Linked DNA regions of Caldalkalibacillus thermarum. The protein of the gene in region 2 interacts with the protein of the main gene of each other region in a pairwise test. Links are inferred from orthologs where the notes say so. Each region holds a gene or a part of one and is shown on either strand. Other genes may lie near its edges. The genes, in order: IEW48_RS03035 and IEW48_RS03305.

Region 1 (7,086 bases), on a different replicon or contig from region 2:
TATGTTGTTGCTGAGGACAGCCAGAAAACCGTTATTCCGCCCAAAACACGCGTAGAGGTGCGTCAGACACTGGATGGAAGACTCTTTTTGTGGTACAAGGGCAAAGCCTATGCGTTGAAGGAAATACCTAAACCTAAACGCCAGGCTGCCCCGTCAAAACAAAAAGCGGGCTCAGAGCGAAAGCCCCATAAGCCTGACGAAAATCATCCTTGGCGGAAACCACTGTTTAACCCAAAAGAAGCACCAGAGACTGCGAGGTGTAGTCAGACAGCGCCAAGCTGATACAGGGACCTTCATCCCTTAATGACCATACAGCCTGAGCAGCGAACGAAATCAAGGGCGAGTGCAACGAGGGCGAAAGCCTTTACCCTTGATTTCGTGAGCGTAACAGGCTAGTCTTGTGCAAGGGATGAAGGTATCAATATGACATTTTTACTGACGAATTAATATGACATTTTCACTGACGTTTGACAGTCCAGCTTTTTTAAGCCTGAATGAGATGTTGGTAGTGTTCGTTCACGATGCTGGCACAGCGCGGGCAAAGGGTGGGGTGTTGCTCATCCTGTCCCCGATCAGGGGTCACCACCCAACAGCGTTCACATTTTTCACCTTCTGCTGGTTGCACATGCACCTTCATGCCTTCCAGGCTAAGGGCATTGTCAGGCGCTTTGTCTTCGTGCCCATGCAGGTTGACCTGAGAAACGATAAACAACTTGTCCAGGTTCGTAAACTGTTTTAATAATTCGTAGTTGGCTTGATCCGGATAAATATGCACTTTAGCGCCGAGTGATGAGCCAATCACTTTTTCTTTACGGGCCACTTCAAGCGCCTTAAGCACTTCGTCCCTGGCCTTCATAAACGCATTCCACTTTTGTTCCAACCCCTCATCAAAGTAAGACTCATCCACTTCCGGGAAGTCTGTCAACTGCACGCTTTCTTCCTGAACGCCGGGAATAAACTTCCACACTTCCTCGGTTGTGTGGGGTATGATCGGCGTGAGCAATTTAACCAACATGGTTAAAATGTCATAGATCACCGTTTGCGTTGCCCGGCGTGCTGTGGATGGGGGTGCCTCTGTATACAATAAGTCTTTGGACACATCCAGGTAAAAAGCGCTCAATTCAATCGTGCAAAAATTATGGATCGTAGTGTACACATTGTGGAATTGGAAATCCTCATAAGCCTGGTGCACTCTTTTTAACACCTGCTGGGCTTTCAACATGATAAAGCGGTCCAGCTCCGACCAATCTTCCCGCGCAACCCGGTCCTTCTCAGGGTCAAAGTCGGCCAAGTTACCCAGCATAAAGCGCAAGGTGTTGCGGATTTTGCGATACACTTCGGCAATTTGTTTCAAGATCTCATCGGAGATACGCACATCCTGTGTATATTCAACGGAAGAGACCCACAAACGCAAGATGTCTGCACCCAGCTGATCCATGACCTTTTGGGGAACAATCACATTCCCTAGGGATTTGGACATTTTACGCCCTTCCCCGTCTAAGGTAAAACCATGGCCCAGCACGGTTTTATAGGGTGCCTGGCCATTTACCGCCACAGACGTAGACAGAGAGGAGTTGAACCACCCCCGGGATTGGTCAGTGCCTTCCAGATAGAGGTCAGCCGGCCAAGTGAGATCTTCCCTTTGTTTCAACACCGCCTCATGGGAAGAGCCAGAGTCAAACCAGACATCCATGGTATCCATTTCTTTTTTAAATGAGGTTGAACCGCAATGGGGACATTTAAACCCTTCCGGCAAGAGCTCCTGCTCTTCTTTCTCATACCACGCATCAGAACCTTCTTTAAGAAAGATATTGGAAACATGCTCAATCGTTTCATCAGTAATAATTTCTTTATGGCACTCTTGACAGTAGAAAATGGGAATGGGCACACCCCAAACCCGCTGGCGGGAGATACACCAGTCTCCCCGGTCCCGGACCATATTGTAAATACGGGTTTCTCCCCAGGCTGGCACCCATTTGACTTTCTTGATTTCCTCCAGCATTTGTTCACGGAACCCGTCAATGGAGGCAAACCATTGTTCAGTAGCCCGGAAAATAACGGGCTTTTTGCTCCGCCAGTCATGGGGATAAGAGTGGGTAATAAAGGAGAGCTTCAATAAAGCCCCTGCTTCATCCAGCTTCTGGGTAATCACTTTGTTGGCCTCATCGTAGAACAGTCCTTCAAACCCTGGGGCTTCTTCAGTAAAGTAACCGCGGTCATCAATGGGGCTTAAAACACCCAATTTGTATTTCTGCCCCACATAAAAGTCTTCTTCCCCATGGCCTGGAGCTGTATGGACACAGCCTGTACCAGATTCAAGTGTCACATGCTCGCCCAAAATGACAGGGGATTCACGGTCATACAACGGATGACGGGTGATCACATATTCTAATTCTTCCCCTTTAAAAGTCTTGAGCAGCTCATAACCTTCCCATTCCAGTTCTTTTTCCAGTTGCTCCAACAATCCCTTGGCCACCAGATATTTTTGACCTTTCACGCGAATCTGGGCATATTCAAACTCGGGATGCACAGCAATAGCCAGGTTAGCTGGGATGGTCCACGGCGTGGTCGTCCAGATCACAACTTCCGTATCCTCATCCAGCTTACCTTTGCCATCTTTCACTTTAAAGGCCACATAGATGGAGGGAGAGCGTTTGTCTTTATACTCGATTTCAGCTTCGGCCAGGGCAGATTCGGATGACGGTGACCAGTAGACCGGTTTTAGTCCTTTATAGATGTATCCTTTCTTGGCCATTTCCCCAAATACTTTGATTTGCCGGGCCTCGTATTCGGGCTGGAAAGTAATGTATGGATTATCCCAATCCCCACGCACGCCAAGTCGTTTAAATTGTTCCCGCTGCCGGTTGATATATTTTTCCGCATACTGTTTGCAAAGCTGTCTGAACTTAATGATACCCACTTTTTTACGGTCCACTTTTTCGTTTTTAATGACGGCATGTTCAATGGGTAAACCATGGGTATCCCAGCCAGGTACATACGGGGCATGATAACCTGTCATCGATTTATAGCGGACCACAATATCTTTCAGCACTTTGTTCAGAGCATGGCCCACATGGATATCCCCGTTGGCATAGGGCGGACCATCGTGAAGAATATAAGTGGGACGCCCTTTGGTGCGTTCCTGTACTTTGCGGTAAATATCAATCTCATCCCACCACTTTTGAATCTCCGGTTCCCGTTTGGGCAAATTGGCCCGCATGGGAAAGTCTGTTTTCATGACTTGCAGGGTCTCACGGTAATCCATTGGTTTTAATCCCTCCTGTTTTTCCTTATTTAAATGTAAGGGACAGAGCAGTTAATTGGCACGACACAAGCACGGGATGAGCAGCAGAATAACAAAAACCTCCCATCCGTCTAGGGACGAGAGGCTTCTCGCGGTACCACCCTAGTAAACGCAATCCTCCCCATCACATCACACAAGAAAAAAACAAATAAGACCTCTAAAGCATTGCGTTCACTCTGGATTCGTAAGGTGAATCACTCCGGCCACACCTACTCCACGTTCAGTGGGCCAACTCCCAGGTGATCTTCAATAACCCGTTTTCGCCAGGCTTCCACCATCCCCGGCTCGCTAGAGAAAACGTTGGTTATTTACTCTCCTGTTCATCGTTTTTCATGTCTATCATGTTTTTTATACTTTATTATAGTCAATATTAAACATAAGTAAACCCCGAATCAAGCCCGTTTTCAGAAGCAAACAACCTGCCATTTATAGGTCTGAACATGAAGATGTAAAGATTTAAGGGGATACCCTCCGCTCTTCCAATTCGTTATACTCGCTTTTGGCCAGCTTGTCCCAATCATCATTTTCCAGCATCTCCAGCTGGGCTTCCAACAAAGTGCGGAAACGGGTTCGGAAAATAGAAGCCTGTTTTTTTAATTCTTCTACTTCCATGGCGATTTTACGGGATTTGGCCAAAGCTTCGTTAATAATCCGGTCAGCATTTTTCTCTGCTTCTTTAATGATTAATTCAGCCTCTTTTTTGGCATTTGCTTTCACTTCATCTGCCGTTTCCTGAGCAACGATGATCGTTTTGCTCAAGCTTTCTTCAATGTTGTTGAAGTGACTCAGTTTTTCGTTCGCTTCAGCCACTTTTTCTTCTAGTTCTTTTTTCTCCCGGATTAAAATCTCAAATTCCTTGATCACCAAATCCAAAAACTCATTCACTTCATCTTCATCATAACCTCGGAAAACCCGTTTAAATTCTTTATTATGAATGTCCAACGGCGTTAAGCCCATGTGCCCCCTCCTTCTCCACATCTTTATTTAGGTGTTGCTGTTTTGCTTACTTTATTCGACAGATTGAGCAAAAATCCTGCTCACCTGTCATTTTTTAAAGCCGAGGTGAATGCGAAATTTATCTTTTCGTGTTTTTCTGTCAATCTCTTGAAATAAAAAGCGTCCATAGCCCTTGATGGAAATGGTGTCACCCTCTTTAAGCACTTCTGCGGGACGGTCCTCCACTTTCCAATTGACCTTCACTCTGCCTGATTCGATCAGTTGAACGGCTTTGGTCCGTGATTGCCGGGTGCATTCAGCGACAATCACATCCAAACGCAGGGAACTGACAATAGCAGTGACCGCTTGCCACTCTTCTTCTGGGACAGTTAAAGCCGACCAATCTGCCTTTTCAGCCTGGACTTGGTGGCGTCCGATGCGGGTGAGGTGCAACCGGATATACTCCTCCATTTCCTGGACTACAATCACCTGTATGGTCTCAGGTGTGATCAAAATATCACCCACAACCTCCCGTTTCAGCCCCAATCCTAACAGCGAGCCGAGGACATCCCGATGGGTGACGTTTACCCACTGACTGGCTTTAATGTTAAGCAATGCCAGCTGAAATTCATCCCAGGTGACATCCAAATAGTCGGGAATAATCCATGCCCTTTTACGCTCTGCCTGCTGAAATCCGCCCCACAATTTGACCTTCACATCCGGTGCATGTCCCACTACGGAGCGAATGATCAGCTGCTCCCTGGGATTTAAAAAAGGGGTTAAGCGAGGGTGATGGCGCTCTCTGACAAGTTCGGCCCACTCGGCCATCCGTTCCACAAAGGGGCGCTCTTCAGGACGGAAATGCTGTTCCAGCTGCTCCATAGCAAGGGCTCCTTACAACAGCATGTCAATTAAGGCTAATGCGCCGTTATGCGCAAACCGCAGAGCAATAAAAGCGACAATAGGAGAAATGTCAATAAAACCGATGGGTGGAATAATTTTACGGAATGGGGCAAGGATGGGCTCCACAAACTTGCCTAGTAATTCACCGAAGGCAGACTGGCGTAAATTGGGAATCCAGGACATCAAAATGTAAATAAACATCATCAGGGTATAGACAAAGAAAAATGTGTTGACAAATTCAATCAAAAAGGATTTCATTTCATCACCTCATTTCCTCATACTGTTGCCACGAATGATCTTGGTATGCCCACACCTATGTATGTACCCCCTCATATAGGATACTGATTATCTTCCCATTAAACAAGAACCTAAACGGAGATAAGTGGCTCCTTCTTCCACAGCAATGGTGTAATCATTGGACATCCCCATAGACAATTCGGTTAATGGGGCATGGGGATACTTTTTGCCTTGTAAACGAAGTTGCAATTCCTTCAACCGGGCAAAAACAGGCCGGGTTTGTTCAGGGTCCTCCACATGCGGCGCCATGGTCATTAAGCCAATGGGGATAATGTGCTTAAACTCAACCAAATCCTCAATGAAGCTTTCCACCTCTTCCGGGTGAAGCCCGTGCTTTGATGCTTCTCCAGAAACATTAACTTGAATGAAACAAGGGATGGAGAGTCCGTGCCTGGACGCCCTTTTTTCAATTTCTTTGGCTAAAGAATGCCTGTCCAAGGAGTGAATGTAACGGAATTTATCAATCACATATTTCACCTTATTGGATTGCAAATGGCCAATGAAATGCCAGGTCCCCCGGTGACCCAATTGTTCCCATTTTTTAAGCGCATCCTGTGCTTTATTCTCACCTACATGTTCGAGGCCAGCGTCAAAAACCTCTTGCATCTGTTCGAGGGACATATATTTAGTGACCGCCACCACAGTAATCTCTTCCGGGCGGCGGCCGCTCTTGGCACAGGCTCGCTCAATATTGTCCCTCACTTTTAACCATCGATCATAAATACTCAAGTGCGAACCCTCCTCTCGTGACTCTGACCACATCGCTTTACTTGATCATAATAAAACTAGCCAGGCGGCCTGTTCGGCCTTGTTCTTTACGGTAAGAGAAAAACAAATCCGTCCGGCAACTGGTGCACCAGCCCGACACCTCAATATTGGCTTGGGGAATCCCTGCCTGCTTTAACAAATCATGATTAAGCTGTTTCAGATCTAACATATATCTGCCGTTGGGTTTAGGAAGAATGACCTCGTCTGTGAAACAGCCCTTCAGTGGCTCCAGGGCGCTAATGACCCGGTCATCCACTTCATAACAGCAGCCGCCGATAGACGGCCCAATCAACACTTTGATGTCTTGGGGACGGCTTCCAAATTGTTTCTTCCAGCGCCTGACCATTTTGGGGCCGATCTGGCCGACAGTTCCCTTCCAGCCGGCATGGGCCAACCCGACCACCCTAAGACGAACATCGATAAAATATAACGGCACACAGTCAGCATAAAAAGAAGTTAACAGGATTGAAGGATAGTCGGTATACAACCCGTCAACTCCTGGAATGGCGCTTTCACGCGTGCGGCTGCCCCTCCCTTTATCACCAGGGCGCACATAGTATAGTTCGACACCGTGCACTTGTTCACCACACACCATGTCGTCTAGGGTTAACCCCAGCTGTTCAACCAGACGCTGGCGGTTGGCAAGCACTGCTTGTACAGAATCTCCCACATGAAGGGCGCAATTGAACGAAGAAAAAGGAAACTGGCTGACCCCACCTTTCCGGGTGGTAAAGCCAGCCACCAGCCAGGGATAGTCTGTGGTCCAGCCTGTTGGTATCAAGAAATGGTCAGTGTAAAAAGCGAAAACCTCCTGAGTGGTCATTTCAGCGACGCTCCTTTTAACCTTATCTTATAAAAATATAGTCAAATGCTCAATA
Region 2 (8,339 bases):
CTGGCGTTCGGCATTCAACGCCTCAATGTTCTGCACGAGGGCTGACGCTTGAGCGCGGTCGTCCGTTAGAAAAAGTTGAACGGCCGTCTCAGCTGAGGCGAGCCGGCCGCACGAATTAAGCCTGGGACCAAGCACAAAGCCCACATGCTGTTCATTGATGGACACTTCACCCAACCCTGCCTTTTCGATTAGCACTTGCAGCCCAACGTGCCGGGTGCGGTTGAGCACATTTAGCCCGTGATAGGCAATCAGGCGGTTTTCATCCCTTAAGGGGACCAGATCGGCAATGGTGCCAAGGGCCGCAATATCCAGGAAGGCCTGGGGGGTATCATCCAGCAAAGCTTGAGCCACTTTAAGGGCAATGCCGGCTCCGGACAAGTCTTTGAACGGATAAGGGCAACCTGCTTTTTTAGGATTGATGACAGCCAAACTTTGGGGGAGTTCAGGAGGAGGCTGATGGTGATCCGTGACGATCACGTCGATGCCCTGTGCCATTGCATATGCCACTTCCTCCCGGCCGGTGATGCCGGTATCCACTGTGATCAGGAGCCGGACACCCTCCGCTTTAGCTTTGTCAATTGCAGCTTTGTTAAGACCGTAGCCTTCACTGAACCGGTTGGGAACATAATAATCCACTGTAGCCCCGAGCTGGGACAAAGTCTTATACATGATCACCGTGCTGGTGATGCCGTCGCAGTCATAGTCCCCATAGACACGGATTTTATCATTGTTTCGCACAGCGTCCTTAATGCGTTCCACCGCCTCCGCCATGCCGTCCATCCGGTAGGGGTCATAAAAGGTTTGCTTGTCAATATCCAATAACTGACGTGCCTGTTCCGCGTCCCATCCTCTGGCGGTCAACACTTTAGCCACTAGGGAGGTGAGTCCCAATTCCCTTTGAAGTTGCCTGGCCTGCTCCAGAGGGCAAGAGGCAACCTCCCATCTCGTTTGCGAAGCCAGCATATTCTCACTCCTTTTAATCCCCATTCATTATAATGGAAGGGAACAGGAGTGGCAATGTGCTTACGGCTTTTTTGGGAAAGAGGATGAGAAAGCCGGTTTTTCCCGGTAGGGATTGACATGCACGAGCACGTCCTGCACATGCTCATGATCTTTCATCAGTTTGTCTTTGACCTGCTTGCCGATCTGATGCCCCTCTTCCACTGTAAGGTCCGGGTCTACTGCAATCTTTACGTCAACAATCACATAATGGCCATGCTCCCGGGCATATAACTCATCGACCCGTATCACACCGTTTACCGATTCCACGGTTTTACGCAACTTTAGGGCATCTTCCTCATGCAGGACATGGTCCAGCGTATTGTGAATGGACTCTCTGCCCAGCTTCCAGGCGACTCTCATAACCAGCAAGGAGACCAGAATGCCAGCCAGCGGATCAAGGTAGACCAGCCACGGTAGGCCAAGATAGCCACCTAGCACAGCCCCGCCGATGCCGATTAAAGCAGCCACGGAAGATAACACGTCTGAACGGTGCTCCCAAGCATTGGTAATCAGGGCATCGCTGTTCAATTTTTTTCCCAGCCTGAATTTATACTGAAACATGAGCTCCTTCATCACAATCGAAAACAGGGCGACAAACACAGCGAGCACACTGGGTGTGACAGCCGGTGCAAACAAGGCCTGAAACGAACTGTAACCGATTTGCAACCCGGCCAGGAACAAGATAACCGCCACAATAATAGCCGCAATGGACTCTGCCTTGCCATGCCCATACGGATGGTCCGAATCAGGCGGCAGTTTGGCCGCCTTCAACCCGATTAACACCGCCACAGAGCCGATCACATCAGAAGCGGAATGGACGGCATCTGCCACCAGCGCCCGGCTGTTGCCGACCGTTCCCACTATGGCTTTAAGCACAGCCAAAAACAGGTTGCCGACAATGCCCACCCAGGCAGCAAACTCCGCTTGCTGAAAACGTTGCTTGGTTGTCATGTGAATCTCCCTTCTTTCTCTCTCTATTTTTTGCCCGTTGCCAACATTTTAGCCCTTAACAAACAAAAACCGTGGAAGAACTCCACGGCTGGTTCAGGCATTCTGGGGTTGGAACATCTTTTTTTTAAGCTCCCGTTTTTTCCATTCAAACCACAATTGGGCGGCAATAAAGATGGAAGAATACGTTCCGGCTAATAAGCCAATCAACAGGGCAAAGGAAAAGTTACGAATCCCCTCTCCCCCCAACAGATACAGGGCCAAGGCTGCAAAAACCACAGTGATCGATGTGTTTAAGGTGCGGGGCAGATTTTCCACGATGCTGCGGTTGACCAGTTGTTCCAAGTCTTCTACCCTTTTCAGCTTGGCAAACTTCATGTTTTCCCGCAAACGGTCAAAGATAACGATGGTATCGTTGATCGAATAACCCACAATGGTTAACACTGCAGCAATAAACGTCAGATCCACTTCCAGACGCAACAGGGCAAACACAGCCACAATGAACAGGGCGTCATGAAACAGGGCGATGATGGCCGCGATCCCAAAGCGGTATTCAAAGCGGATGGCCACGTAAATGATCACCGCTAGGGAAGCCAGCAGGATCCCGTATACCGCTTGATTGGCCAGTTCCCGGGCGACCAGGGGCGAAACGGTCGATTCGTTGATATCAATCTCACCAAACCGCTCGGCAAAGGCTTCGCGCACCCGATTAATTTCCTCTTGGTCCAAGGTGCCGATAAAACGCACTTCGGCTATCTCATTATTGTTGCCGATCAGGCGGATGTCACCAGGCTCCAGCCCAAGTTCGGCAAAGACCGCCTGCACATCTTCAGTGGTAAAAGGCTGACCCTGAATTAATATTTCCAAAGTGGAACCACTTTCAAAATCCACGCCCAGATTAAGACCCAGCACAGCAATGATGACAAGCCCCAGACCGATTAAGACAGCTGAGACGAGGAAATATTTATACCGGTGCTTGACAAATTGAAACCGGCTGGATTCTGGATCAAAATTAAAGTTCACTGATCTCACTCTCCTTCACACCGAACCAGCGGGGCTTGTTGTCAAAGGCCCGGCTGGCCACCAAGAGGCCAAGCAACAGGCGCGACCCCAAAACAGCGGTCACCAGGCTGAGCACAATACTGACAATAAGCATCAGGGCAAAGCCCTGAATGGCAAAGTCCCCGAAGTAAAATAGAACCCCTGCAGCAATGATGGTGGTAATATTGGCGTCCATAATGGTGCGGAGCGACCGTTTGGAACCCGCCCGGAAGGAGGACATCATCGTTTTGCCGGAGCGGATCTCTTCCTTAATCCGTTCATTGGTAATAATATTGGCGTCTACCGCCATGCCGATCCCGAGTACAAGAGCCGCAATGCCAGGCAAGGTTAGCACCGCATTCATCCAGTTGAAGACAACCAGGATGAAATACACATAAAAGAACAGGGCCAATGCAGCCACCAGACCGGGCAAACGGTAGTAAAGGAGCATGTACAGGGCGATCAGGGCCCCGCCAATCATCCCCGCCCTTACCGTCAAGTCCAGGGCCCGCTCCCCAAGGGTGGGACTGACGCTGCGCGCCGTCAGCTCCTCCAGCTGAACAGGCAAAGCGCCAGCATTCAGTAGGCTGGCCAGCTCTTCTGCTTCTTCATAACTTTGGAATCCTGTGATGCTTGCTTCAGTGCTTAACACACTCTTCACTTCAGGTGCTGACAAAAATTTAGGGTCCTCTTTTAACATTTCTTCCCGAAAGGAATCGGTTTCTTCATCAAAGTCGAGCCAAATCACAATAATATCATGCAGATATTCAGACGTAATCTGGCGGATGAGGTCTGGGTCCTTAAATTCCAACATGACGATAGGCCGGTTATACTCGTCAAACACCGCCCGGGCAGACCCTTCCTTCAAGTGTTCTCCCCCGAACAGAAACTCATCCTCCGTGTTGCGAAAGGAAAGACGTGCCTCTGTGGACAAAAAGCGCCGGGCCTCCTCTGGATCATGCACTCCCGCCAGGCGGACGCGGATGCGGTCTTCCCCTTCCACCCGCAGGTCGGGCTCGCTGACACCCATGGCATCAACCCGGCGGTATAAGGCGGTATATGTATCATGTAACAGGGACTGGGTGACCTGCTGTTCTTCGTTTACGGGTACAACCTTGTACAAAATTTCAAATCCACCTTGTAAATCAAGGCCAAGGGTGATGTTGCTGATGACACTGTCCACGCTGAAGGCCATAAACGTGAAGCCGCCGATAATGATGGCCAGGAAGATGACGATCATGCTCCATCTCATTAATCTGAGTGCCTCCTTCTTGTCCAATAGTTTCATTATAAAAGACTATTTTTTCCAAAGTCAATGCTTCCGCGATAGGCACCCATTGTCAGCCAGTTCATCAAGTCGGTCGCTTTGAGAGTATAGATGTCATTCACCAAACGGTAGAGAGGGGGCCACTCCCCTTTGTAATGGGAAGTGACACAATCCCAAATCTCATCCTTGGTCACCCCGGCATACCCCAACAGATGGAACTCATCCACTTTGCTTTGCAGAACCTCCTCCAGCTTTTCTTTCAGCAAGGAAGCCTTGTCCATCCGCCATCCCTCCCATAGATAAAAATGATTTAAAAGGGAAACGTCACAATTCCGTAGGCTGCACCGACTAAGAGGCCGGCCATCAAGACACCGGCCAAAATGGCACTGAAAGCGTAACTGAACCGGATATTAAACAAACTGGCAGCCACACAGGCGGTCCATGCTCCGGTTGTGGGCAAGGGAACAGCGGTAAACAAGATTAATCCCAACGCCCCGTAACGCTCTACCTTTTCACTTTTGTGCATGGTGCGCCTGTACAGCCAGTGATAAAAGCGGGCATACCAGCGAAACCGCATCAGGATCTCGCTTAAGGGGCGAAATAAAAGCAAGAGCGGAATCACCGGCAGCATATTGCCCACCACACTGAGCCAGTATCCCTTCCAAAAAGACATCCCGTTGGCCAAGGCAACGGGCAGCCCGGCTCTTAATTCCAAAATGGGAAAGCTGCTGATCACAATCACAATGATTTCCGCTGGCAAGGCATCAAGTGCATTGGTGATAAAAGAGATGAGTTGGTCCTTCAGTTCGCTCATGCTAAACCCCTTTTCTTACTTTTGGTCATGCTCTCAGTCCCTTCTAGCATATAGATAGTTTTAAAAAAGGACAAGAGTTTTTTTGAAAGAAGGGACCAGAGGAATGGGCAAACAAAGTTTTATTCAAGGTGCAATCATTCTCATCCTGGCAGGTTTTGTTACTAAACTATTAGGGTTTGTCAACAGAATTGTGATGGCCCGTATATTAGGGCCTGAAGGTGTCGGCTTATATATGATGGCCGTTCCCATTTTAATTTTGGTCATTACACTGACCAGGTTGGGGCTGCCCGTAGCCATCTCTAAACTGGTGGCTGAAGCGGAAGCACAAGGGGATCGCCTCCGCATCAAACGCATTCTCGTTGTTTCTCTGGCCATCACCGCCATCTTAAGCGTCATCTTTACGGTGCTCACCATTCTGGGGGCCAAAATGATCTCATCCTGGTTTTTGACAGACGAACGGGCGTACTGGCCACTGATTGCGATTACACCCATCATCCCCATTGTGGCCATCTCCTCTGTGATAAAAGGGTATTTTCAAGGCAGACAAAACATGCGCCCTTCGGCCTACGCCCAGGTGATTGAACAGGTGGTGCGCATCAGTCTGGTTGTCTTGCTGTCCACGATGCTTTTGCCTTACGGGCTTGAATTTGCGGCAGCAGGAGCCATGATAAGTGTGGTCATCGGCGAAGCTGCTGCCCTCATCTACCTGTTAACCACTTTTAAATATAGTAAAAGAAAAAAAGAATTCAGAATCCGCACCGGATTTTTTGCCCAATTGCAAAAAGGGAAAGAAACTTTGCAAGATTTGTTGCGCATCGGCTTACCGGCTACAGGCAGCGGATTGATTGGTTCCTTGTCCTGGACATTTGAGCCAATCCTTGTGGCCCAAAGCCTGGCAATAGCGGGAGTGGCCACTTCCGTCGCCACAGCACAGTATGGATTGCTGTCCGGCTATGCCATTCCATTAGTCATGTTACCCATGTTTATCACATATTCGCTGTCTGTTTCGCTGGTTCCTGCCATCAGCGAGGCCCGGGCAAGGCATAATTACGCCCTGATTCACCGCCGTCTGTACCAAGCCCTGCGCATTGCCTTGATTTGCGGGGCCCCCAGCACGGTGATCATGTTCTTTTTTGCCGGACCGTTAACGACCGTGATCTATGACACCCCGGAGGCAGCAAAATTTTTGCAGCTGTTGGCCCCCTTCTTTCTGCTGTTGTATTTTCAAGGTCCTCTGCAAGCTGCCTTGCAAGGATTGGATTTGGCTAAAACAGCCATGATGAATACCTTATATGGCGCTATGATTAAAATGATCGCCATTGTCTTTCTGGCCTCCCGTCCCAGCCTGGGGATTTACGGAGCAGCTCTGGCCATTAATATCAACGTGTGTCTGGTCACCTTGCTTCATTTCTTCTCCATTGTGAAAGTGATGAAGGGTTTTTCCATTCATGTGCAAGATATCGTTAAAACAGGCCTGGCCATGGCGATGATGGCTGCGGGAGGCGTGTACGGTTTTGACTGGCTGCAAAGGGAGCTGGGCCTGTCCTTGCTGTGGGCGTTAGTGCTTACCTTATTATTCGCTGGCTGGCTTTATTTTCTTTCCCTGATCGCTTTAAAAATGGTGGGCCGGCAAGATATGGAGCGCATACCCATCATTGGCAAACATATTGCGCCTATTTTTCCCAGACGTTGAACAAGGCTTACTTTCTGCGTTGATCTTTCAAGTCGATATACAAGACACCATCCGTATCCAGGCTGCAGAAGGAAACATCTTTAAGGCGGGAGATACCGGTTCGCTTTTTAACTTGTTGTTTTAACCACAGCACATTGCGTCCAATTTTGTTCAGGTTGTCTTCATTGACTTCCCCGTCTTCAATTAAAATGACAGGCCGCTCCACTTTGCGCACAGGCAAATTCAGATCCTTTTTTGTCACTTGTTTTTCCTCTTCCCGCGGAATGACCGTGAGTTTGCCTGTAGGCTCAAGGATGGCAAACTCCACCTGGCTTAAGGAATAAATATTTTTTTCACGCAGTTGCATGAGCAAGTCATTCAGGTTATACCGCTGTTTTTTCATCTCTTCCTCCCGGATTTGCCCATTTTCTATCAGCACGGAAGGTTTACCGTCCACAATTTCACGGATTGTTTTGGATTTCAATGAAATGTAAGATAAGCCAATTTGGGTCAGAAACAGAACCACGATAGGAACTAAACTGAAAAAAAGGGGAACATCAAAATGTTCCACCGCCAGCACAGCCAGATCAGCGATCATAATCGATACCACCAGGTCAAAGATCGACAATTTGCCGATTTCTCTTTTGCCCATCATACGCATGACCAACAGAATAAAGAAATAGACAAAAAGGGTGCGCAGCACCAGTGCCACCAAATCCATAAGAAGTCCTCCCACCAACACCTCGTGACTTCGCGTCCGTCCTGTTCTACCCGTTAGTTTTTCACTCTGAATTCAATTTTTCCGTGCTAAATTGTGGGACAGGTGAATATCTTGTACCAAAACCTGTGTTCTGAAGTCTGACTTGCAGAAAGGAGTTTTCTGTATGGAAAATATTTCGCTGCGCCCCGTGTTGACAGGTTTGTTAACCATTATCGTGATCCTGCTGAGCCTCAGCCTGATTTTTTCCCTTGTGCTCCACTTTACCTCTCTTCCGGAAACCACACTGCAATGGTTTTTGATGCCAACCACACTTGTGACCGTGTTGATCGGCGGCCTGATCGCAGGCTATCAATCCGGGCAGAAAGGCTGGTACTTCGGCGGACTGACTGGACTGGGTTTCATTCTCTTGTCCTGGCTGCTGTCTTATTTAGGCTACGAGACCCCAATAAGCGTGTATACTTTGCTTCAGTATTCCAGCTTTCTGTTGATTGCCATGCTGGGAGGCATCATTGGGGTGAATTTAAGCCCCCAAAGGAAATAAGCCAAAAGGCCGTACAGCAAAAAACCCTCACCTGCTATGGATCCTTCCCAGGTGAGGGATTTGTACTTACTTATGTATGCTGTTTACTTGTCATCATTGACCACCGCATTGACAGCGCTGCGCTCAAATGTCAAACGCACATTGTCGGCCACTTTGAGGATCACTTTTTCTTCAGTCAAATCCACAATGGTACCGTGCAAGCCACCGATGGTGATCACCTTGTCTCCCCGTTGCAAATTGGCCAGCATCTGATTACGCTCCCGCTGGCGCTTTTGCTGCGGCCGGATCAAGAGAAAATAAAAAATCGCAAACATTAAGGCCAGTGGCAACAAA

The links.
Region 1: the proteins of IEW48_RS03305 (region 2) and IEW48_RS03035 interact in binary tests that used the Bacillus subtilis proteins (3 or more experiments, as listed by UniProt). The link is inferred for Caldalkalibacillus thermarum from one-to-one orthologs.

Annotation. Positions count from the first base shown.
Region 1 is NZ_BMKZ01000004.1:104,398-111,483, reverse strand. What follows is about bases 2,512-5,241. They hold IEW48_RS03035 (DivIVA domain-containing protein), read right to left. Parts: upstream 4,262-5,241; coding sequence 3,761-4,261; downstream 2,512-3,760. Other genes in these bases: IEW48_RS03025 (YggT family protein), read right to left, coding at 5,135-5,241; IEW48_RS03030 (YlmH family RNA-binding protein), read right to left, coding at 4,349-5,122; ileS (isoleucine--tRNA ligase), read right to left, coding at 2,512-3,265. In the rest of the region: more of ileS, read right to left, coding at 485-2,511; more of IEW48_RS03025, read right to left, coding at 5,242-5,401; IEW48_RS03020 (YggS family pyridoxal phosphate-dependent enzyme), read right to left, coding at 5,489-6,169; peptidoglycan editing factor PgeF, read right to left, coding at 6,207-7,031. UniProt on the Bacillus subtilis protein: May act as a pilot protein, directing MinCD to the polar septation sites or by inhibiting MinCD at the midcell site of division. Required for polar localization of the chromosome during sporulation.
Region 2 is NZ_BMKZ01000005.1:46,086-54,424, reverse strand. Bases 2,910-5,753 are described here. They hold IEW48_RS03305 (post-transcriptional regulator), read right to left. Parts: upstream 4,540-5,753; coding sequence 4,279-4,539; downstream 2,910-4,278. Other genes in these bases: spoVB (stage V sporulation protein B), read left to right, coding at 5,176-5,753; IEW48_RS03300 (COG2426 family protein), read right to left, coding at 4,569-5,072; secD (protein translocase subunit SecD), read right to left, coding at 2,963-4,243; secF (protein translocase subunit SecF), read right to left, coding at 2,910-2,973. In the rest of the region: single-stranded-DNA-specific exonuclease RecJ, read right to left, coding at 1-963; IEW48_RS03320 (cation diffusion facilitator family transporter), read right to left, coding at 1,024-1,953; more of secF, read right to left, coding at 2,047-2,909; more of spoVB, read left to right, coding at 5,754-6,765; IEW48_RS03290 (DUF421 domain-containing protein), read right to left, coding at 6,773-7,465; IEW48_RS03285 (TIGR04086 family membrane protein), read left to right, coding at 7,629-8,006; preprotein translocase subunit YajC, read right to left, coding at 8,090-8,339. UniProt on the Bacillus subtilis protein: Required for post-transcription initiation control of the comE operon. Promotes the accumulation of its target comE mRNA to septal and polar sites.